Regions from separate parts of the Paenibacillus sp. V4I5 genome, predicted to be linked through region 2. Evidence: riboswitches for the same ligand, from Rfam matches in the RefSeq annotation. Region 2 holds a riboswitch; each other region holds the start of a gene.
What was found. Region 2 has a riboswitch for cyclic di-AMP ahead of QFZ78_RS06520 (CAP domain-containing protein). Riboswitches for the same ligand answer to the same signal wherever they lie in the genome.
Positions count from the first base shown of each region.

Region 1: another riboswitch for cyclic di-AMP. It lies ahead of QFZ78_RS19970 (APC family permease); the one in region 2 lies ahead of QFZ78_RS06520 (CAP domain-containing protein).
Region 3: another riboswitch for cyclic di-AMP. It lies ahead of QFZ78_RS21545 (C40 family peptidase); the one in region 2 lies ahead of QFZ78_RS06520 (CAP domain-containing protein).
Region 4: another riboswitch for cyclic di-AMP. It lies ahead of QFZ78_RS12675 (hypothetical protein); the one in region 2 lies ahead of QFZ78_RS06520 (CAP domain-containing protein).

Region 1 is NZ_JAUSZB010000002.1:3,982,517-3,988,300, forward strand. Features, by position in the region: gene QFZ78_RS19950 (hypothetical protein) at 1-762, opposite strand, end outside; gene QFZ78_RS19955 (hypothetical protein) at 911-1,126, shown strand; gene QFZ78_RS19960 (polysaccharide deacetylase family protein) at 1,143-1,619, opposite strand; gene QFZ78_RS19965 (YqkE family protein) at 1,633-1,893, opposite strand; gene QFZ78_RS19970 (APC family permease) at 1,938-3,773, opposite strand; cyclic di-AMP (ydaO/yuaA leader) riboswitch at 3,871-4,022, opposite strand; gene QFZ78_RS19975 (spore germination protein) at 4,322-5,659, shown strand; gene QFZ78_RS19980 (GerAB/ArcD/ProY family transporter) at 5,652-5,784, shown strand, end outside.
Region 2 is NZ_JAUSZB010000002.1:975,783-981,566, reverse strand. Features, by position in the region: gene QFZ78_RS06540 (Rossmann-fold NAD(P)-binding domain-containing protein) at 940-1,365, shown strand; gene QFZ78_RS06535 (XapX domain-containing protein) at 1,428-1,586, shown strand; partial or broken gene QFZ78_RS06530 (Gfo/Idh/MocA family protein) at 1,695-1,817, shown strand; gene QFZ78_RS06525 (DinB family protein) at 1,977-2,447, shown strand; cyclic di-AMP (ydaO/yuaA leader) riboswitch at 2,589-2,721, shown strand; gene QFZ78_RS06520 (CAP domain-containing protein) at 2,727-3,377, shown strand; gene QFZ78_RS06515 (LURP-one-related family protein) at 3,527-3,886, shown strand; gene QFZ78_RS06510 (2'-5' RNA ligase family protein) at 4,120-4,650, shown strand; gene QFZ78_RS06505 (DinB family protein) at 4,721-5,200, shown strand; gene QFZ78_RS06500 (GNAT family N-acetyltransferase) at 5,354-5,784, shown strand, end outside.
Region 3 is NZ_JAUSZB010000002.1:4,295,271-4,301,054, forward strand. Features, by position in the region: gene QFZ78_RS21535 (M1 family metallopeptidase) at 1-73, shown strand, start outside; gene QFZ78_RS21540 (hypothetical protein) at 186-1,004, shown strand; cyclic di-AMP (ydaO/yuaA leader) riboswitch at 1,170-1,308, shown strand; gene QFZ78_RS21545 (C40 family peptidase) at 1,312-1,788, shown strand; guanidine-I (ykkC/yxkD leader) riboswitch at 1,911-2,013, shown strand; gene sugE (quaternary ammonium compound efflux SMR transporter SugE) at 2,101-2,421, shown strand; gene QFZ78_RS21555 (YdeI/OmpD-associated family protein) at 2,440-2,889, opposite strand; gene QFZ78_RS21560 (DinB family protein) at 2,880-3,377, opposite strand; gene QFZ78_RS21565 (hypothetical protein) at 3,566-3,841, shown strand; gene QFZ78_RS21570 (hypothetical protein) at 3,897-4,091, shown strand; gene QFZ78_RS21575 (methyltransferase domain-containing protein) at 4,253-5,146, opposite strand; gene QFZ78_RS21580 (hypothetical protein) at 5,345-5,784, shown strand, end outside.
Region 4 is NZ_JAUSZB010000002.1:2,379,089-2,384,872, forward strand. Features, by position in the region: gene QFZ78_RS12665 (SDR family oxidoreductase) at 1-66, opposite strand, end outside; partial or broken gene QFZ78_RS12670 (IS110 family transposase) at 280-1,278, shown strand; gene QFZ78_RS12675 (hypothetical protein) at 1,541-1,927, opposite strand; cyclic di-AMP (ydaO/yuaA leader) riboswitch at 2,013-2,152, opposite strand; gene QFZ78_RS12680 (hypothetical protein) at 2,234-2,836, opposite strand; gene QFZ78_RS12685 (glycoside hydrolase) at 3,547-5,784, opposite strand, start outside.

The sequences.
Region 1 (5,784 bases), 3.0 Mb from region 2:
CATAATCGCCAACGTTTTCTTCAAATTCGTGGATAAATTGACCTTGGCCTGCCAAGTAGCCGAAATGAGGGAACCGCTATCCCCAGGACCACTCGCCACGAGGCCATTCCGCCACGTTCCGTTCTTCATATCCCTCCGCATCATCCAAAAAGCGGTGATCGTCGTGACAAGCCCCATCACGATAACCAGCGGAATGCTTGCCTCCATGACGGCAGTCACCGGTAATCCAGCTGCATCTGCTGTTAATTTAGGAGCTCCCTGTATAATGTAATCCCCCGAAAGCGCAATCCCATGTCCGAATAAATTCATCGCCATAGCTGCACCTAGCGCTGGCAGACCAACGCGGACGGCAACCGGCAAAAGAACAGCACCAATGAGCGCTACACCGGGAGATGGCCAGAAGAACCATGACGTCACCATCATAATGATACCAATGCCCCAGAAAGCTAAAGCAGGCGTTCGCAGAAAACGGGTTAGCGGTGCGACCATGGTTTCATTAATCCCTGTTCGAATGAGCACGCGGCTCATTGCTACAATTATGGAGATGATCATGATGGTACCCATCAGCTCTTTGGTTGCATAAATGAAGCTGTTGAAAATACCAGAAACGGATCCGCTCAACGTTTCCGTTGCCAGCAAGCCAAGCGTGAAAATACCAACCACACAAATCATCGTCGTATCTCTACGCTTGATTAAAAGGGTAAGAATAAAACCGATAAATACGAAATAGACCCAATGAATCGGCAATAATTGAATGTCCATCGGGATCACGCATCCTCTCTGCCCATACAGCATTTGGTGCTACATTGTATGCTAGGCTAGGCGGAGGAGTTCGTGTGAATTCGGGTTGAGCGACACCTTGTGGTACAATAGAAGAACTATTTTAACCAAGTAAGGGGAAATGCCGAGGATGGCTAGAAATCAACGCTTAGTAACGGATACGGATTTTCAAGATGCTGTTGAAAGACAGGCTGTCGTCCGTGTTTTCAAAGATGATCACATTGTAGATTCGAATGCAGTTGTATTGCGTTTCAGTGAAAAAACGGTTGTTGTACAAACTCGTGTTAGTGATTTGACGTACTATGATCGAGAGGCTTGTGAATTTTTTGAAATGAAAAAACGATAGCTGCTGCGGCTATCGCTTAGTTTAATGTATAGGAAGTTAAAAGAACGAAGCGGTAGCCCGCTTTTTGAAGCTCAGGAATAGCTTTCATGATACCTTCTGCGGTATCTTTCTCCGGGTGGTTCATATGAGCTAATACGATAGAACCGCTTCGGGCTTTTAAAAGCGCTTTGTATACCTGCTCCGTGTTATAAGTCGCTCCAGCATCGCCGAGTGCATTGTAACCTGCCACCTCAAAGCCCAAATCCTGAACGACTCCTGCTGCAATATCAATATAATAGGCTGTGCCCGAACGAAAAAATAATGGACGCCGTCCAGTCAGCTTCTCATCGTAACCACTGCCTTCCTTCCCCCCACATGCGTCAAAGGTCAGCGCAATCACTTGTTCCTCCGTAGTTAGATGTGTCCGAACACCAGGGACATTTTCGCCCCATTTCTTTGGTTTAGCGTCTCTGATGATAGCGCTGTCATTACAAAAAGAAAGAAAAGGAGGCACAACGTGCGCTCCCTCATTTGTGCTTACGCCAATCCAGACTGCTCTTACTCAGCAGATGTCCAAAATCATTCTCAAGCCGCTTTTCTTCTGCTTTGCGAGCAGCTTCCGCCTTCGCTCTCTCTGCATCTTTCTTCGCTTGTTCCTCTACTTTCATGGCATCAGCCTGCGCTTTGAGTCCCTCAAGTATTTCAGGGCGCAGTAAATCCTTAAGTGTTGCAGGTTTATCTTGCACGCTGGTAACAGCAGGAGTAGACGACCATTTTTTCTTAGCCATAACGGGTTCACCTCAGTTCAGTTTCTCCCTATTATTGTACACTTCTACTCGTGCAAATGATACGGTACCGTCGCCACGACGATATCTTTATCAGCTTGAAGCTTCGTACGAATGCGTGCAGCAGATTGGTTATGGAGCAGTCGATGCCACCATTTTTTCGGCATAAATTGCGGTAAAATGACCATAATGTTTTGTTTTTCCGAAACATGCGTGTCAATTCTCTCAATAAATTCAGCCAGCGGCTTCAGGATCGTCCGATAACGTGATTTAAAAACAACCAATCGAACGCCCGGATCCCACTTCTCCCACTTCTCCTGCATCAATTCTTCATCTTCATCTGAGAATGATACGTAGAAGGCAATTACGTTTGGCGACAACGATTTCGCATAGCTCAAGGAATGTGCTACAACCCGATGAATGCCCGCCACAGGCACAATAATCAATGGTTCCTTCGTGTAAACCCGCTCAATCGTTATATCAATACGCAATTGATTCGCTACATCATCGTAGTGATGACTAATTTTCGTAATTAACCAAAGCAGCAGTGGGGTTATGATAATAACAATCCACGCACCTTCGGAAAATTTAGTTACAGAAAATATGAGTAAAACAGCAAGAGATACGATCCCGCCTAAACCATTGATGAGCAGCTTTCCGATCCAGCCTTTCACACGCTCTTTCAACCATTTACGAACCAAGCCGCCTTGCGCAAGTGTAAAAGATAAAAACACGCCTATCGCATATAGAGGAATGAGTGCATCTGTCTTACCTTTGAAACCAATAAGAAGAATACTGGCCAGTACGCCGAGTGTGATAATACCATAATGAAACGAAAGTCGGTCTCCTCGGAATGAGAACATACGCGGGAAGTTTTTATCCTGTGCCATAATGGATGCTAAGATTGGAAACCCGTTGAAGCTAGTATTGGCAGCCAAAACCAGAATGAGCATGGTACCGATTTGAGTTGCGTAGTACATCACCCCACGACCAAAAGCATGCTCTGTCACCATCGATAATACGGATGTATGACCATTAGGATCAGGTGCAATGCCATATCCCAAAGCTAAGATCGTTACTCCTCCAAACACGATAGCCAAAAGTGTCCCTAAGGATACTAACGTACGCTTCGCGTTTTTTACGGACGGTGTGCGGAAGTGCGGCACGGCATCGGAGATGGCCTCGATCCCTGTCACGGCTGAACACCCGGAGGAAAATGCTTTTAAAAGGACGAATAACGTTAATGAGCTCGTCATTGAACTCGGAGCAAACGCTATGGGATGCGTATTCAATGATCCTGTCAGCATATCGTATATGCCTTTGCCCACTAGCAGTAATATACAAAGAATAAAAAAGTACGTTGGAATAGCGAAAATCGTACCTGATTCCGAAGTTCCTCGCAGATTAAGCCAAACCATGATCCAAACAAGAACTAAAGTAATCGGAACAATATACGGCACCGCCGATGGAAAAGCTGACGTAATCGCCTGCACGCCGGCAGAGATTGAAACGGCAACGGTAAGTGTGTAGTCGATAAGCAGCGAAACTCCTGTCAATCTTCCCCATGCCATTCCTAGATTTTCTTTGGTAACCATATAGGCTCCGCCGCCTTGCGGATACGCCTCAATCACCTGTCGGTAGCTCAAAACAAGAAGCATAATCAAAGCGATAATGGATATCGCAATGGGCAAAGAGAACGCAAAAGCGGCAATCCCAACGGTCGCGAGTTCTAAAAGAATCTGCTCTGTCCCGTAGGAGACCGACGATAAGGCATCCGAGGATAGAATCGGCAGTCCTTTCCAAACCGGCAATTTTTCTGATTCAATTTCGCTGGATTTGAGCGGTTTGCCAAACATAATTTTTTTTAATGAATCGCTTGTCATTCGTGTTATTTCCTCCAATTAAACCTAGTCTCTGACTGAAAACTGCGTTTTAGGACGCAAAAAAACACAAGGATAGACCTTGTGTTTATACACATGTTCTCCTTCCCACGGTCGCTTACGAGGTTAGCTGTCGGGTTCGGGCCGCGAGAATCTGCCCTAAAAGGTACCCTACTGAAGCACCTTTACTCACCCCATGAATCTTATGGTTCCCCCGCTTTTCTAAATAAGAAAATTAAGCGAAATATTCAACTGTAACGTACGAGTTGAATACTACTCTCTTCTTGCAGCATAGTAAAGGATCGAAAAAACTTAAAAAGATAACTCCAACCACCACTTTCACTCAATAATTCGCTTACAATCATACGATTCATTGATTTTCTTCTGTTTTCTTATTACATCGTGGTTTTTTAAACATTTGATCATGAGTTGAGTTATTACTGGAGCAAAGTAAAGGGAAATATTGGATTATGATGGTAGCTCTAACTCCTGTACAAGTGGGTAAGGAATAAATTTCCGTTTTCCAAGGAAACCTATTCTCAGGTGATGACATGAATCTGACAGAAACAACGGATATAGCCAGACTTAAACTTCAATTTGAGTCAAATAGCGATTTTGTTATGGAACGAAAACAACTTTTGGATAAGGAAGTTGTATTTTGTTATTTTCGCCCCTTCGTTAACCTTTCACAAACGAATCAATTATTATCTTGGATGGAGTCCAGTCCAATCAGTGATTGGCTGCAACAAATAAGCCTATTGAATGGCAAATTAAACGCTTCTTACGACTTGCAGATGAGCAGCTTAATGGAAGGTAATTTAGTTATATACTTACTCGATAACCCTATAAGAAATTTTGTTATCAAGCCCGTTCCGTCAACGATTAGAAGAACGCTAAATGTTCCACAAAATGAAAACGTCATTGATTCTTCTTTTGTAGCATTTAATGAGGATTTGGACACCAATATGGCGTTGATCCGCGACGAGCTAAGATCCCCTACACTAACCATGAAAACCTTGATTATGGGGACAAAACAACCAAAAAGAACCACCGTAACTTATTTATCAGACTCTGTAAATCATAATTTGCTTACATCCTTAATGAAGAAGCTCGAGGCAAATAAAGCAAAAGAATTTCATCATTTGCAAGAAATTATTAAAGTTTTAGGAAAAGGGAATTTCAGTCTTATGTCCCCTTGTTTAACTTCTGAGCGACCGGCAGAAGCGGCAGACCACCTGAAAAATGGTCGTGTTATCCTGTTTATCGAAGGGCTTCCGTTTGCTTTTGTTATGCCCGTTATCATTACAGATCTCTGGTGTGTGAACTCAGATCGTAACTTCCCCAAGGTCACAATGATTTCATTGCGTACGCTTCGGATTATCGGCTTGTTTATCGCTTTAGTCTTACCTGCTCTCTATGTATCTTTGGTCTCCGTGAATCCAGAGGTTTTGAGAATACAACTAGCTTTGTCTGTTGCTCAGAGCCGTGAAGGGGTACCCTATCCTGCCTTTTTGGAAGTCATATTTATGTTAATTATTCTAGAGATGCTGATTGAAGCCAGTGTTCGCCTTCCCAAGAGTATCGGTCCCTCGATAACAACAGTGGGTGGAATTATTCTTGGGCAAGCCGTTGTAAGCGCTAAATTGGTAAGTAATCTATTCATTATTGTTTTGGCCGCTTCCGCTTTAGCGAATTTTACATTGAACGGTGTACAAAATGGCTTGTTTATTCGAATGGCTAAATATGTTCTGATCGTGCTTAGTGCCATTTTTGGTGTTCTTGGAACAATTGGCGGACTCATTTGGCTGTCCATCTATATGGCCTCTATCACGACATTGGATGTCGCTTATATCAATGTAAATGTAAAGGAAGGTCCCCAGGATGGTTAATAAAATATCCGTCTATCTGACATTCATTACTGTCCATTTCGGACTGATTTTTTTTGTATATCCTGAGAAAATATTTGAATCGACAAGTAAGGGCCATTGGGAAGCGATACTGATTGGCTGCCTAT
Region 2 (5,784 bases):
AGTCTCGTAGTTTCCTGACGCAAACGTGGATAAGGTAGGGGAGGTATAACCTTAAAGGGAAAGCCAATCGATGGGCTGCGAGATGGAGGATCATTCCGTAGTAGTGAGTAAGTCCGAGCCGATGAAAGCAGGTAACAGTCTGGAGGAAAAAAACGCGAGCCGCATAACCTGCTCCCAATTCAAAAGAGGGAAGATAGAGGCAAAGGGAATGTGCTTCGTCAAAGATTCATGGATTTTAGCGAGCACATTGCCGTCCCTCCGTTTCAATGTATAAGTTAAAAATGAGTGGGAAATAATAAGAAGTAAGCACTACCCTTAACCCAATTGCTATTTCGTAGGACCGATTCCATGGCTTGCCCATGACGGAGGTTCCTATCGACATTTCTTAGCTTTTGTTAAGGAGGAGATGCTTATGTTAAAGTACAGAACAAAGGAAAAAACAGTAGAAATCTCAGCTCGCTTCGTTATTGCAATTGCTTCGGCAATTAGCACAATAGTCGGAGTACTAGCCGTATATCTATCGCATTAGTTCTGTGCCTGAATGGCCGTCCAATTGGGCGGCCTATTCTAATTCCCCACCCCTTATTGCTGCTCAACGATCCTCAGCATCCTTGGATTAGCCGCGATCTGAGCGGAAGCAATCTCATAGGCCTCAAGATCAGCCTTCCTGAACAGTTCCATGAACAAATACAAGTTCTCTTGAATGAGATCAAACTCGGGTGTTTGCCTAACAAGACCTTTATTAGTCTCGGTTAAAACTTGTATAAACTTTTTCCTATCAAGTAGTCCTTGTTCTTCATTTTTCTGGTGATCTATCACCTTAGTATTGAATAAGTCTACTGTTTGTTTTACTTTTCTATTGGTTGTTGTCAGTATTGGAGCATAAAGAAGAAGTTTCAACGGTTAGACGAATGGACCCGCATGAGGGTGCGTGCCTTTATGCGTCAAAAGAAATCTACGGTTTCTAACTGGCTGATTCCTAACAAAGTATTGGAATCGGCGGAATTGGAACATAAGCCAAGCAGGTCAGAAGGGATTACGGTATATGGTCAAAGATCCGATGGCCGCGAAGAGCATGGGCGCAACATTCACAGTGTATTACAGTATAAGCCGTACCTATTAATTGATAATGATGCTGATTTAACAATCTCTATTCCGATTATTGTAATAAATGACTGCTATTTGAAGCAAATTATTGAGAACGAGCACGGTGTAGGACAGACGATTGTCGAAGGTTTTGTGCATACGACGAATTTGATTTTACCTACCCGACGGTTTGTTATTATCGGATATGGAATGTGCGGCCGAGGATTATTGCATTCGGCCTCCCAATTACGTAAATATCGAGCTAAAGTAGCCAGTTAAATGCTAAAGCTATTAAGCTATCGAATTTAAGAATGCAGTCTAACAATCGAGGTGTCTAAAGTATGAAGGAGCTTCTGTTGTCATTAGGAGCAGGTTTAATTATTGGTGTTTTATTCAAGGTGTTGAAGCTGCCTTTGCCCGCACCGCCTGTACTGTCGGGTATTCTAGGAATTGTAGGTATTTATGCAGGCGGCAAGATAATGGAATTGTTTCTAAAATAGGAAGCAGGACTAAATGAAAAAGGAGGAGGAGCCTTAACGGGTTTCATCCTTCTTTTTTTATGTTAATGAAGATTTTACATAAACTTTGGATAAAAGGAAGCGATTTATATGAACAAATCCAGACTTTGTTTTTTAGGTGCGGGTTTTCATGCATCAACGAATATTTTCTTTTCAGCCATCGAAGCCGGAGCGGAAATAGTAGGAATTGCTACACGAAGTTTGGATCGGTCATAAATCACTGTCATCAGACGTATAAAGCTGGCAGGCTAAATTGAATAGGGGATTATTTACATACGAACAAATGTACTGTATATTTGTTCGTATGAGAAAACTGCATATTTATAAAACAAATAGGATTGGATTATTGAGAAATCAAAAGGAGTGTTAATCATTAACGGAATAGATCTTGTTATATTGAACTTGGAAGAAGTCCGACGTAGAAGTATAAAAGTGTGGAGCGTTATTCCTCTAACTATGCTGGATTGGAAGCCTGATGCACACGCCTTAAGCATGAAAGAAATGATCCGACACGTATTGGATGGCGAGCATTATTATCATCTTGCGTTACTTAACTGTGGAAGTTTGCCTTCTTACGATTCTCCTTATGACAATCGGGAATTTTCTTCGGTGGAGGATGAACTGATATTCGCACAAGTGTACAGAGAACAATTCTTGAATACCGTTAAATTCTTCACTCCTGAGGATTTGTCAAATATTAAAATTAATCGAAGTGACGTAGGGTATGTTCGAACTTTAGGAGATATGTTAATGAGGATCGCATACCACGAATCCGTTCACACCGGGCAACTGCTAGATTATATGCGAACGGCTGGAATCGATCGGCCTCAAATATGGGATTGAATGAGGTTGCTGGTGATTGGAATTCACTGTTTTGGACAAGAAGAAACGGCTGATACCGCTTACAAAATGTTCTTGGAAAATTTTGAGTCATGTTCTCTATGATTTCACATGTTACAATTTGTGAGATCTATGTGGATCAAATAACTCAGAAGGCCGAAGCTTCATGTGAAGCACGGGGGACCCATTATTTGGGGTGAAGCCGCGTCAGCGGCCGGGTGATTACTCTTTGATCCGAATCCGACAGCTAACCTCGCAGGCCGCAAAAAGGAGAGGTTTATTTTGAAACGTTACAAAAAGCTTGTGGTTACCGGCGCAATAGGATTGAGCGTCCTCGTAGGTTCGAGCGCGGCAATGGCCGCACCAGCAACCCATGCAGTATCAGGCAATGATACCATGTGGCTAATATCCAAGAAGTATGGCATCAGCCTATCTTCGCTTATTAAGGCAAATCCTCAGGTTGCCAATCCGAACGTGATTTGGTCTGGTATGAGCCTCAACATTCCTGGCAGCAAGAGCATAAATGCAGGTACCAAAACGCCAGTTACAAGTGCTCCATCCCAATCAACTTTTGCTAGCCAAGTCGTTAACTTAGTTAACCAGGAACGATCTAAAGCAGGACTGCGTCCATTAACCGGCAACAGCGCACTTACCGCCATGGCTTTGGACAAAGCGAAGGATATGTATAACAATGGTTATTTCGATCATACTTCTCCGACCTATGGGTCTCCTTTTGATATGATGAGCAAATACGGCATTCGCTATTCCTACGCAGGTGAAAACATTGCAAAAGGTCAACAAACGCCTGAAGCTGTCATGAAAGCTTGGATGAACAGCCCGGGTCATCGTCAAAACATTCTAAGCCCCAACTTCACACAAATCGGTGTTGCTTTTTATAACGGCGAATGGGTACAAGAATTCATTAGTAACTAATACAGCAACGTATATTAGCAGAAAATATCTAGATAAACCAGCAACCTTTTGTTTGCTGGTTTTTTCGGTTTTTAATAATAAGGCATTGTTGGGAATGACTAACATTTTTGATCTCTGCATCGTATATATACCAGAGGGAGGCGATTGTATTGAATCTATATTTCAGGGATAATTTTTTTAATACCGGTGTTACGGAGATTCGGGACGAACAGGGAAAAGATGTCGGTCATATAGATTTGAAGAGCTCTTTTGGTTCTACGATCGAGGTGTTTGGGCATAATGGCCAGCTGTTGTGCAAAGGAAGTTTTCCGATATTCTCAAGCAAATGGGAGGTTACGGGTGCCGATGGGGGGCAATTAGGCGTGTTGAGAAGCAGAATTGCTTTGTTCACCAAGAAATTCACATATGAAACCAAAGGGCAAGGCAGCTACGAGATTATTTCCCCAGTATTTTCAAAGGAATATGAGATATCCGATGATTCCGGCGCACTTGTTGCTCGTTTCGAATAAGTAAACGGCTGGTTTTCTTCAGGGGCTTTTCTTCTGAACAATCAAAGCGAATATTTGGATACTTACGAACTTGTTGCGGTGATCATGGGCATGCACGCTATCCAGAAAAGGCAGAACGCTGGGGCAAACAACACAATCTATTGAATGTAGAGTAGATGTTCATCAAATTTCCAATCCATGGTATGATTCTTTCCAATAGCTGTTCCCTCAGGATTGAAAGGTTGGTGTCATAAATGCAGTATTTCATAGGCATCGTTCCTCCCGACGAATATCTAGAACGAGTAGTTGCGTTTCAAAAACGTTGGTTGAGTAATGGTCTTCCGAATGTCGTTGAGCCTCACGTGACTGTTAAAGCACAAAGCGGGCTTACCCTAGATATGGCTTGGCTCGAAAAGGTAAAGGTTGTATGCTCATCGTTTTCAAAGTTTCAGTTGGCGCTCTCCGAGCCTGCTTTGTTCGGAAATCAAGTTATCTTCCTCAGTGTTCAATCAAATGAACTAGTAGAGCTTCACAAAAAGTTAGTGAATGTAGTAACACCATCAAAAGAACTTATGCAACGCTATGCTGAATTGGATCTTTTTACTCCTCATTTGACTTTGGGGCAAACGTATTGGGGGATGAAAGAATCTGAAATATTGGAAATGAAATCTGAGGCGGGAGATGTCCTTGCTCCTTTTCCAACATTCACAGTCTCTTATGTCAGAGTTTATAAAGAAGTACAACCCAACAAATACCAACTGTATGAGGACATCAAGCTTGCTTAATAATGAGAATATATGTTCTTGTAAGTAGATTTGTGCTATGATCTATCCATTATAACTAGGAGGTGATCTCATGAATTTACGCAGCACAATCAGCGAATACGAACAATTTTGCAGTTGGACAAATATTTTGTACCAACTAAGTGATAAGGATTGGCATAGCCCAATTCAAGTAGGAAAGGCGTCGATAGCCGAAATCATTGCGCATCTTAGAAATTGGGATCTTCATCTAATAAACGTAGTCATTCCTTCGATCAGGGAGGGCAAAGGAATGGAGTTTCCCGATTTCAACTTTTTCAATAGCAGAGCTTATCAATACGCACATTCGGGTATATCGAAAGATCAACTCCTTCAAGAATTCTCAAGCGATAGAATGAAACTGATTGATCTATTAAAGAGCATGAAATCCGAGGATTTACTGCTAGAAGTAACAGCAAACGGTGTATCAAATTGCCCTAAAACAGGTATGCCATACTCACTTCTATACATAATTCAAGAGTTTACTGAGCACGATGATCATCACAAAAAGCAAATTTTAAGTGTTCTAAATTAAGCTAACATGCACCGATAGTGAAGGAGCTTGCTTCAGCAGCTCCTCTTTTCTATTAAACGGGTGAGATATTTGTAGAGCAATCAAAACGTGTTGATTATCTAACAATGATCATCTATTATAATGATAAAAAATAGAGATAATGGAGTGATTTTTTTGGATATTAAAGTAGATGATTTAACTGGTTCTAAAGTGATTGCATTAATCGGGGAACATCTTCAGAATATGGCACTTTTATCTCCGCCAGAAAGTACACATGCCCTAAATCTTGATAATTTGAAAAAACCAGAAATTACCTTCTGGAGCGGATGGGAACAAGATGAATTAGTTGGTTGCGGGGCAATTAAGGAACTTGATAGTCAACATGGAGAGATAAAATCAATGCGAACTTCTTCATCACACCTTAGAAAAGGCGTTGCAAGACGAATCCTTGAACACATCATTGAAGAAGCCAAGCGACGTGGCTATCAACGGTTAAGTTTGGAAACGGGCTCAATGGATGCTTTCGAGCCAGCTAGACGATTGTATGCAAGTTTTGGTTTTCAAAATTGCGAGCCGTTTTCGGATTACATAGAGGACCCAAATAG
Region 3 (5,784 bases), 3.3 Mb from region 2:
CAAGTGGAAAATCCGCCTAAATCTCGGTCTCATTCAATTCCTGCAAGCCATATTCGGCTGGGTCGCCTGGTAAGCGTAAGCGGCTAGGCTTATCCAATGCTTACGAAGTAAGTTTTCCTACGGAAAACTCAGATTATGCTTTCGATGCCAGTTTTGCTAAAGCAAAACTCTTAGGAGGGACAACTGTGGCAACTTATATCAAGTCTGGCTTCAGGGCGGCTTTACGGCAACCTTTCGCCACGATCGTCTTGTTCCTGTATCAGATGGGCTGGGGCATCCTGCTGTATAAGCTTGTACAGGGTGTTCTCGTCCCTCTCATGCACCGCTATCCAGGTGGCGAGCAGCCGAAGCAAGCGCTGCAGCTATTTCTAGCTGAAGGACAGTTCCAATTGGTCAAAACCGATCTTAGCCATTCCTACCTTTGGTGGCTGGCTGCTTTGCTTGTTGTTCGCATGCTGCTCACCCCAATGTTGAATAGCGGCGTCTACTACTCGCTGACCCATTCCCAGCAAAATGCCGGCTATCGCTTTATCCGAGGCATCAAGGAGCTTATGCTCCCATTCCTCATTGCTTATGTCGTTCGAATCTCGCTTTCCTTGCTGCCACTCATATGGCTGTTTCCTAAAGCGCAAAAGCAATTCGCACATACCACTTCGTATGAGCAAGCCGCCCTCCAATTGCTGCCTTGGCTTCTCGGCTTGCTCGTCTATGGCTTTCTCTTACATCTGCTTTTTATGTACGTACAGTTCGCAATTTCCGCTAAACTTGGCATTTTGTCCACTGTCATCACTTTCGTTCGCAGTTTCCTTCCTATTATCGGGCTTGCACTCATCCTCCTACTCACCTCGGGACTATTGGCAGGGGTCACAGTCACAGCAACGTACATATGGGCAGGTCTGGTAGCGCTAATCATTTATCAGCTCTTCCCGCTTTTCCACATTTTCATCCAAATGTGGGCCATAACCTCCCAATATCAGCTTCTATCTGCCAAAATGGACAGCTAAAAACAAATAAAATAAGCTTAATTGGCTTATATTGGTTTATCCCCTTGCAAAAGGGGCTTTTTTTGTCTCTTTTCCGAACTATTGACATATTTTTAAGACAAAATGCGTAGAAAAGGAGGAATTTCGATGTTTATGACGAATTACAAGGATTAGCATCAAAAAACCAAATATTTCATGCCGAATTCCCCATTTCTTGGGGAAACGGGGGAACCACACCGGGTGAATTGATCTTGCAAGACAGGGATCATAGGGAACCTTCAACCGAACCCTCCAGCTAACCTCGTAGGCACCGGAAGGAGACAAGCAGTTGAAAAAGATTGTTGCTCTTGTTTTTAGTCTTGTTTTGTTTTTGAGTGTAAGTTTAGGAAGTGTGTCTGCGTCACAATCCACTTTGGATGAAACGGTTGACGGATTGCTCGGAATTCCGTACAGAGATGCGGGAACGACAACAAGAGGCTTTGATTGCTCTGGTTTCACCGCATACGTTTTCGACAAATTCGGCATTGACCTTCCGCATAGCTCATCATCTCAGAATAAAGAAGGCTACTGGATTGACAAAAAGGATCTTCGCAAAGGTGATCTTGTGTTCTTTGACACAAGCGGTGGCAAAGGTATTTCTCACGTTGGTATCTACCTTGGAGACGGTGAATTCATTCACTCTGCATCCAATGAAGGTATAGTGAAAAACAAATTAAGCCAATCTTATTACGCGAAGCGGTATGTATCAGCTCGACGTGTTCTGTGGGATGATATCTACAACCAATTAACTGCTGAATCCAAGTAATTCTTGTACGATTCATGAATAAAGCCCGGACAAGCCCCGCTCGAAAGAGCAGCTTTCAGGGCTTTTATTCATTTACTAATCTTGTAACTTGACATCGCATGTTAGCCGTTCTATAATAACTGCATATTGTTTTCTAGGGTTCCGTGGCGTTCAATGCCAGGCTGGTCCGAGGGGAAAAACGCAGCGAATATGCTGTGGTCACGGAGGGGAAAAAGCCCGGGAGTCATATCGCTTAGCGATATAACTTCCAGGCTTTTTCCTTTTTTTGCGGCTAAATAGGTCGTATAACAAATTCAAGAGGAGTGATTCATCATGGCATGGTTATATCTCGTCATTGCAGGTGTATTTGAGGTAGTATGGGCGATCTCATTGAAATTTTCTAATGGTTTTACACGTTTAGTTCCTTCCAGCATCACGATCGCAGGGATGATTGTAAGTTTCTATTTTCTAGCGGTAGCCACGAAAACCCTCCCCATCGGCACAGCTTACGCGGCTTGGACCGGAATTGGCGCTGTCGGTGCTATTATAATCGGCACCCTTTTTCTCGATGAACCCATTAGTTTAATAAGGATCTTATTCATGATTCTGATCTTAGTTGGCGTTCTCGGTCTTAAATTTACTTCTGGACATTAGGAAGTCCGAAAAACTGCGTCATGTAACGCTCAGTTTGGTGACGATTCCTAAGATTCGACGATGCCTGGTATCTTGCGTTTTGGCATCGTCCACCTGCCGGACAAATTCTTTCCGCTTCGAGAATGCCAATGCTTCAAAGGCCTCGATTGCACCCTCCTGAGAAGACAATGCCGCCCTAAGGTCATCCGGAATCTCAACGGTTCGAGGCTCCAGATCAAGGTTGAGTATAACCTCTACCTGGTCACCGGCCTTCAAGCCAGACGCTTCTCTGTGGGCTGCACTCAATGGAAGGAGGAACTCATTCCCCATAACTGCAACAGTGCTGCGATAGGTGTAACCGTTCAAGCTCACCGTGACACTTGGCTTCTTATGTCCACTGAGCGCAGCTATGACCTCAGCTGGAATGGAAATTCCAGTGGCGTTTTTACCCTGTGCTTGCATAACGGAAGTGGTGAATGTTACCCCCATTTCGATTGTTCCCCCTTGGATAACAAAATTTCATAAAGTTTAATGACACTCATGTGCATGCCTTCATGGTACAAGCTAAAGCTGAGGAACTGTTCCGGCGTTTCCAAGGTCATTCCGGCCGACGTCGTGTAAGGTTGAACAACCTTTTCCTGCAAGTGGTCCCTCAGTCCCTCACGTATTCGCTCTTGCTGCCCTTTCAATAAGGTCTCCAACTCTTGTAAGGTCGGGATGTCAACGAAATTCGGAACGTTCAATGGTGAAGTGCCATTCTCAAATTGCTCTTTGAATCCTTCTGGCAAATGAAGCGGAAGCCCTATATATTGAAATGCTATTCTTTCCAATACCACATATATGTGCCCCAGCTGCCAGCGGATCGTATTCCGAAACCCTTCCGGGATCCGGTCGGCGGTTTCCTCCGATACCCCCTCCATCAATTTTAAGGTTTGAGCCCTCACGAAGGCCAGCTGTTTGAACAAATAATGTTCCATCGTTCTCACTCCTTTAGATCGCAATTTATGGGATATTATACCATACTTTTTTGAATAAATCGGACCCTATCTATGCAGATTAATCCATACAAGGATGGAGGGGCGTTATGATGTAAGGTTCGGATTGTAACTAACGTTATTACGGAGTCAATTCAACAGGATAAAAATGATTAGGAGGGAAATTCAACATGGATACATCGGATGATATCAATCGAATACAGAATCGCAATGACGGGCTTCTCGGAAATGAGATAGAAGTGGACTCCGATGTTAACGAGGATCGTAACCGAGAGCAGCAATTGGACGATTCGTTTCAGTACTGGTATCGTAACGTCGGTTATTGGGTGCAGCAAAAGGAAGATATAACTCAGGTGCCGAAGGCGAACGTATTCGACGCCGCTGTTGAGATGGATGCCGAGCAGGAGTTAAACGTGACTACGGAAGACGATGAGATGGATAGATAAGGTCAACCGACAGTTCAAATATTACATTTAGAATCTATCATTGGAGGTTGGAACGATGTCTGACAATACGAATAACCTGAATAAAGTTGATGTAAATAAAACGAGTATCTTTAAAAACGGGGTTCAATCAGCAACGAATTATGTACAGAACGCCATTGAAAACGTAACGGCATCCACGCAAGACGCAACTCAGAACTTAGTGAATAATGTAATGAAAAGACGACAAAATGAAGATGAAAATAATAAATAATTAGATTGGCGATATGCATTTAAATGAGGAACTCATTGTGCTATTCGGAATCTCATACGGAAAAAAGCTTAGTCAGAATGCAGCCTCAGGGCTTTGACTAAGCTTTTTTTGCTTGTCTAATGTATATCGTGAGTAATTGCTACCAATAAACTTTCTCTATTTCAAGCAACTGTGTAGCTAACATACCAGAAGCTGTTTCCAACAAATATTTGCAAATGTTGAGATAAAGGCTTAAAAATGTCGTTCAGCTCTTCATACGAGTAGTAGTTTTTGATAATTTCATGCATGGATCCATCAGCCAGCTCGCGTCTTTTGTAGGTATCCTCACTATGTTCTTTCGTTATCAGCTCTCCGCCTCTTCCCGGTACGTAAACATTATCGGCGATAAAGACGCGAGCACCTGTGCCTAAACGTTGGTGGAAACTCTGCAGAAATGACTCAATCCGATTCTTCGGAATATGCGAAAACCAGAAGTTGGCAAGACCAAAGTCGAAAACCCCGTTCACATCGGAGAGCTGGTACGCGTCCCCCTGAACAAATGCTGCATTCGATGCTGGCCACGGCTTAGACTTAGCAATTTGCAGCACTTCAGGACGAATATCAACACCTACGATGCGCTTCGCAGTGCCCGCGGCAATTTCGGTCCAATACCCGGTTCCACAAGCTATCTCAAGAACGTTGCGCCTCTCCACCTGCTTCTTCACCATTTCGCTCAAAAGACCAAGCTCTTGTTGGAACCCAGCGTCCTCTCGGTGATAAATCCGTTCATACTCCTCCGCTCGAGCACCGTAGTATTCTTGCATTTTCACTTTTTCTTCGTTTAAAAGCTGATGCTTATCCTTCACTTCGTGGAGAATTCGTTGTCTGGCTGCCAATAAATCAGCGAAAATAGCTCCACCCTGTGCGGAGTAGTTGGCTAGAAGGCCATGCGTGGCCATCACAATTAACTGTGTCATTGACAAGCCTGTTTCGTCAGCCATTTGCTCCAGATCCGACTTTACTTTCTCCGGTAAGTAAACAGAGAGTCTCTTAGTTTTGTCGTTTTTGTCATCCACGTTAGGTTTCCCCCTCATAATTTTTTATTATTTTAACATATAATATGTGTTATTATAACATTAAATTTACGTTTTCATGATAAATAAAAATTAGGGCAACCTTTTTTAGAACTCTATCAGCTATTAACCCTCGCAAATCTCTCTATCAAACATAGAATACTTTGTAAGTAAATTCATATTTTGATAGGAGATGGTTAGATGATTAAGAAACAACGTATCGCAGGTAGACCGAGTAAAATTGTTAAACTTCCCAAAAGTGCAGGCCTACCGAAAACAAAGGCTATGCTGCTGTACCACGCTCAATTGAGAAAGCACAACAGACTAGGAGCAGGCCGCTTCCTGAGCCAGCGTACAATTTCGATCGGAACCGATAACTCTTGGTTCAACGCCCAGATTATTCCCCGTAATCCAGCATGGGTACCGGTTACTAACGCCAACTATGTGTGGTACTCCGGCAATCTGAGCGCTGAGAATGCCGTCATTTCGACACGATTCTCGCTCTCTCAGCGGAGAGCCATTCTCGCCGCATCCCTCTTCTTGTCGGTCGACAATTACGCTGTAGTGATCATCAATGGTGTGCCGCTGGTCTATGATGCACCACAAAATACCCCTCCATTCTACAACACTGGTCGTACCTT
Region 4 (5,784 bases), 1.4 Mb from region 2:
AAACCGAATCGCCGTAAGTTTTCCCAAGCCTGAACTGGTTCCCGTAATAAAAACTGTTTTACTCATTGTTAATACCTCCAAATTATATATTGAACGTTCATTCTATTCCAATTAAATGGTTTAGATCGAATGTTCATTCTATTATGATACAAGATTCGTTTTCTGTCAAATACTTCAGTCGCACAGCGCTGCACCACAGAGGATGAAAATGGATAAAATCCGTCAATACTTCTACTACGGCTGGGTGAGGAGGGTCGATCAACTATGGTGCCTTAGAGCCTGGATGTTCATAAGGAATCCATTACTGCATGTACAATGACACCCGAAGGAAAGGAGATTCAAACGTTTTCTACTAAAACCGTATTTCTAATCTAGTTAATTGACTGGATTAAAAAGCATGGTTGTACCCACGTAGCTATGGAGAGTACAGGCGTATTCTGGAAGCCAATTGTTAACCTATTAGAAGCTGAAGATATTGAATTTTTAGTTGTAAACGCCCAGCATATGAAAGCTCTACCAGTGCTAGAGGGAGCAAACATCAAACTGGCTCTGTAGTTTCAGATATTATGGGGGTCTCGTCTAAGGACATGCTTCACGCCATCGCAGACGGTGAAGAAGATCCTGAGAAACTAGCAAGCTTCGCTCGGCGCACTATGAAAAAGAAAAAAGATGAACTCGAACTCGCTCTTCGAGGTTACGTAAATCCTCATCAACGCATGATGCTTAAAACCATTTTAACCCACATTGACTTCCTCACCGAACAAATTGCGATATTAGATCAAGAGGTTGCCCAGAGAGTTATCTCAGATCAGGAAGACATAGAGCGATTAGATTCTATACCTGGAATTGCAACTCGAATGGCTGAACAAATCTTAGCTGAAATAGGAACAAACATTAAAAACCAGTTTCCAAGTGCGGCTCATTTCTGTTCTTGGCCAGCTCTCGTACCAGGACATAATGAGAGTGCAGGCAAACGGAAGTCTTCTAAGGAAAAAAAAGGAAACAAATATTTAAAATCTGCATTAACAGAAGCCGCACATTCCGTAGGTGCCTCCAAAAACTATCTTGGTGCTATGTATAGGCGAACATTAGCACGAAAAGGCAGGAAAAGAGCAGCTATTGTTGTAGCCCATGCCATGCTAAGAATCGCTTATTATCTGCTGACAAAAAAAGACATGTATGTAGACTTTAGGTGAAGATTATTATGATAAGCAAAAACTTGGAGCTATTGTACGGAACTCAGTTCGAAGACTTGAAACCTTAGGCTACAGCGTTTAAAAAATGAATGAGCCGCGTCTTCTTTAGTGCTGTTCTTTTTCTTCGACTGCCAGATTTTTAATTTTTATGGTAGTTTAATGAAAAAAGCAGGCTGCCTGCCTGCCTGCCTGCCGTATTTCAAGTATCGTTTTCTGTTAGTTGAATTAAGAATTAAATGTGAGTGACTTCCATAACAAACGAACAAAAAAGTTGGTTATGATGGGCTTAATGTAGAATCAGCAACCGAATAATATATAGAAGCAGCTTTATCTTTCAACGAAGCTCATATAATACTGCTTCTAATGTACTCTCTGAGGCAAGGATACGGACCACCAAAAATATGAGCCATGGTTACGATAAATTTGTGATGTTCCTCCAAAATTTTCAGGGGAATGCCGATGCGATTGGCTAGTAATTGTTGATCCGCTAATTCCCTTTCCAAACTTAGTTGGTTTAGTAAGTCATTGTTTTGTCCGACCGTTTTGCTTATTTCCAATAAAGTCTGTGTTACGACGCCTGATGGCCGATACGCCAAATTGGAAAATTCAATGTCGAACTCCTCCAACCGTAGCTTTAAGTGAAGAATCTCTTCTTGACGTTGTACAGAAATGTTTGATCTTTTCGATTGAAAAAGGTTCTTCACCTCTTTGGTTACTCTCTTGAGAAGCATGTCTAATTCCTCCTTTTTTCTCTTGAACGAAAAAAGGAAGCGAGGGAATAGAGCCCTAAAAATAAAGGACCCATTAATGTTTCTATCATTTTTTCTTTCTACGCTGACGAAGTTAGCTGACGGATTCGGGTTGAAAGTTAACCCTAACACTCAAAAAAGTGTACTCACCCCAGAAAACTTGGTTCCCCCGCTTCTTTAATCTAAAGAATTAAGCGTAGTATGATTCATTCTTATTTTATCAATTTACCCCAATACAAATTTAGAAACAATAGTAATATTTACTTATATTTTTATGTCTATTTTCAACTAATAGTTCAATTTTACTGTGGTTAACGCAGCAAGGCCACCGATCATCGGCAGTTCTAATAAAGTTTCTTCTTCCATAAATTTTTCTAATTTTTCCATATCAAGATTAAAAAAACCGCTTGCGTTGTTCGTGAATATTGCTAGGAATTCCACCAAACCAATGGGCTGGTTAAAGTTCATCGTCTTACATAATTGACCAATTTGAATTCCTAGGTTATATGGTGAAATATTAATACCTACCTGATAAAAAAGCCTATCGAATATTTCTATTGAACCGTGGACAATCACGGTAGGACCATTATTATATTTACTCCATTCAATTTCATTCGGGATGGTCTTGTCATGCATCGTTTGGAGAGCAACACTTTTTAGTTTGCTTACATAATTATCAAATTCCATATTAGATAATAAATCTTCAAAGCGAGCAATATCATGATAATGCACTGAAAAGCATCTTTCAATTGATATCCATTCTTGAAATAACTCAGAATTTAGAATCAAAATTTGTGTTTCTGTTGGGCTTAACCCTTTTTTCAAATAATCAATAGCCATTCCATCAATTTTATTTACATGGGCCCAGTCTGAATCAAATTTCTCTTGCAAAGACAAAACTCCCCTTCCAACTACCTATTTTATTAGCCTATTATTCTACGAAATACCCATTTCCTTTATTTGGGTTAACGTAGACAAAATTGCTTTATCAATTTGCTTCATAAACAGCTTAATGTCAGGATGCGATTCTTCGAACTTCTTGCTGACCAGGTTGCCCAAAAATCCAATTTACCAGCTCCTGTGCAACTGTAGCCGCTACGATACCCGATAAGACCATTGGGATCATTTTTTATTTACCATCATCTAGGTCCCTTCCTTTATCTCGTGTTTGCCAAACTGCCTACATGTTTAATTGTACAAAAAACCAACAAACGGCAACATGCGATAATACTCACATAAAAGTGGAATTTATTCAGGTGTATGCTTGAAGCTTGCCCTAAACTTTCCATACTGTATTCTCTCAAAATAGTAACCTCCTAAAATTGGGGTTCACGGGAGAATGACGTTCCCTTCTCGCGCCGATAATGAGGCGAGCCATCTCCACGAATGAATGTGAGGCGCACCAACAAAAAGATCCCCATTTTACGGGGATCTTAATTCACATATGTTTATGTCGTCGGACGCGGTCCCTTGAACTTGTTGTCGGCATCAAGAACATATTTGTTCTTGATGCTTTCAAGATTTATGGTTACGTTCTTGTCCCAACTCTGGAAAAGATAAATGCCCTTGTATAGCAACACAATTTGCATTTATAGCGATTGTTACTGTTCCACCTTGATCCAGCTTATCATCGGTTTGGAACCGCCTGCCTTGACGGCTTTCACGATGAGTTCACCGTCTGTCACAACGATGCTGTCGAACGTTTTCGCTTCCTGTTTCGAACCAATGACATAACCGGTCAGTTTCGTTTCTCCATTGATGGTCAAATTCATTATTCGATCACTTGCTTTCCACGGATCGAAGAACCCGACGGTCACATTGTAAGTGCCGTTTGGAATCTGGAAGCGGTACGCAAGCCCCTTACCGTTGTCGTTCCCGTCGTATTGGCGAATCGATTCGTAAGCGGCGGTCGGACTGCTGTGTGCCCAGGTCGATCCATCATCGGCTTCGTAACCCCACTTGATACCTGTAACGGGATCACTGCCATACGGCTGCTCTTCCAGCGTTTGAAGCGAACCGAACATCTCACCGTCCTCCAATTGGAAAGGTGTTCCGTCACCTGCGTCAACATAGAAAAGCACTTTGCTGGCGTTCCCGATTGGTGTCACCTCTATCGGCTCTGACGCCGCCTCCTCCCCGCCTCGCTTAGCGATAACCGCAAACGAATAGGTGACGCCGTTTTCCAATCCCGTTACGATCGTAGAACCCGGATTGGCCGATTTTTCTACGGAACCGGACTCGCTCCCAGTTGAGGGCGTGTACCTGATCACATACGAATCCGCGCCGTCAACTTCGCTATATTGCAGTGCTACCTGCCGATCGCCTTCCTTCACCTGATAGATTTCCGGCTTAGACTTGAAGTTATCCGTCTCGCGAGCGATCTTAAGGTAGGCGAATTCTGCATCTGCCCAACTGTGGAATCCGGCGCGGCCGCTCGTGTAAACCGTGTCCGTCAGGTCAAATACCTGATTCCCGTCGATAAAGGCCTGAATACGTTTCCCGTTCAGTCGAACCTCTATTTGATAAAGCTCGCCCAGCTTCGCAGTGAATGGAACGGAAGCAGCCAAATTTTGACCGTCTCTGCGAATGAACAGCGCGCCGTTTTCGAAACCGAACATGTATCCTTTCGAGTAGCTATTTCCGCGGAAAGCGATGCCCCAATCGGCTCCTGCCGTTGATTGTTTGGCAATCGCCGTAATTGTGCCATCAATCACCGTCAATCCATTAACACCGAGTTCCCCTTGGTTATCCCCTCCGGAAGCATGCTTCAACAGGCCGTCTTTCATGAGCCAATTGCTGAGATCCATTTGGTAGTGAGTCATGTCACCGTTCTCAAAATTGTCTTCTAAGCGAACATCCTCATCTTTCGGTGTCACCATTGTTTCTGTGAAACCAGTACCATTACCGCCTTTACCGATGGAGGACACACGAACGGCAACCGGCGATCCATTGGTTAAGCCTTCCAATTCAATAGAGTTTTTATTGGTAGAAATGATCTGTGATCCAGAAACAACCTGAACGTTGTAGCTGGTGGCACCTTCTACCGGAGTGAATTCAAGGTGCGCTTTGTTATCGCCCGGAATGGCAATGATTTTGCTAGGAGCCGGCACATCGGGCTTCACTTGAAATTGGGCCGATGAAGGACTGACATCCTGGCCGTCCACCGCTTCCACGACCCCGTAATAAGTTGTGCCGTTTACGAGCCCATCGACTTGAATCGTCCCGTTCGGCGTCCCGCTCACCACTTCTTTATCGTAATGGCCAAGCTGCGTTCCATATCGAACGCGATATGAGGGAACGCCTGTTTCAATGTCATAGATTGCCTTAAAGCCGCCGTCTGAACCCGTTGCCTTGACACCTGTTGGGGCCAGCAGCTCCGGGGTGCCGTAAACCCGCTTCGAAGGCGGACCGAACCCGTTCTTGTTGCCGGCTCGGATGGTGACAAAATAGGGTTTGCCATTTTCCAAACCTTGAAGGACGAACGCATCATCGGACATCAGCGTCAACTTCTGTTCCCGGATATCGCTTTGCGCCCCGTATCTCACTTCATATTCATACGCGCCTTTCGGGGCGCTGAATTCGATTTTCAGCCCTTTATTCATAGGCTTTACGTTAACAATCTCTGGAGCTTCAGGCTTCTTGTCCTTAACCAGATCTCCGTTCAGCGTCACGACAGAACGGGCGGGAATGACAGTTTCGAACGTTCCATCCGTCTGAATCGGCGCATCCTGCCCTCGAGCAAGATCCCGGTTGCCTGATGTGATATACGACTTCATAACAGAAATGGCGTCTTTCTCATCGAGCCCGCTTAATGAAAGCTTGATTCGTTTATCCTCCTG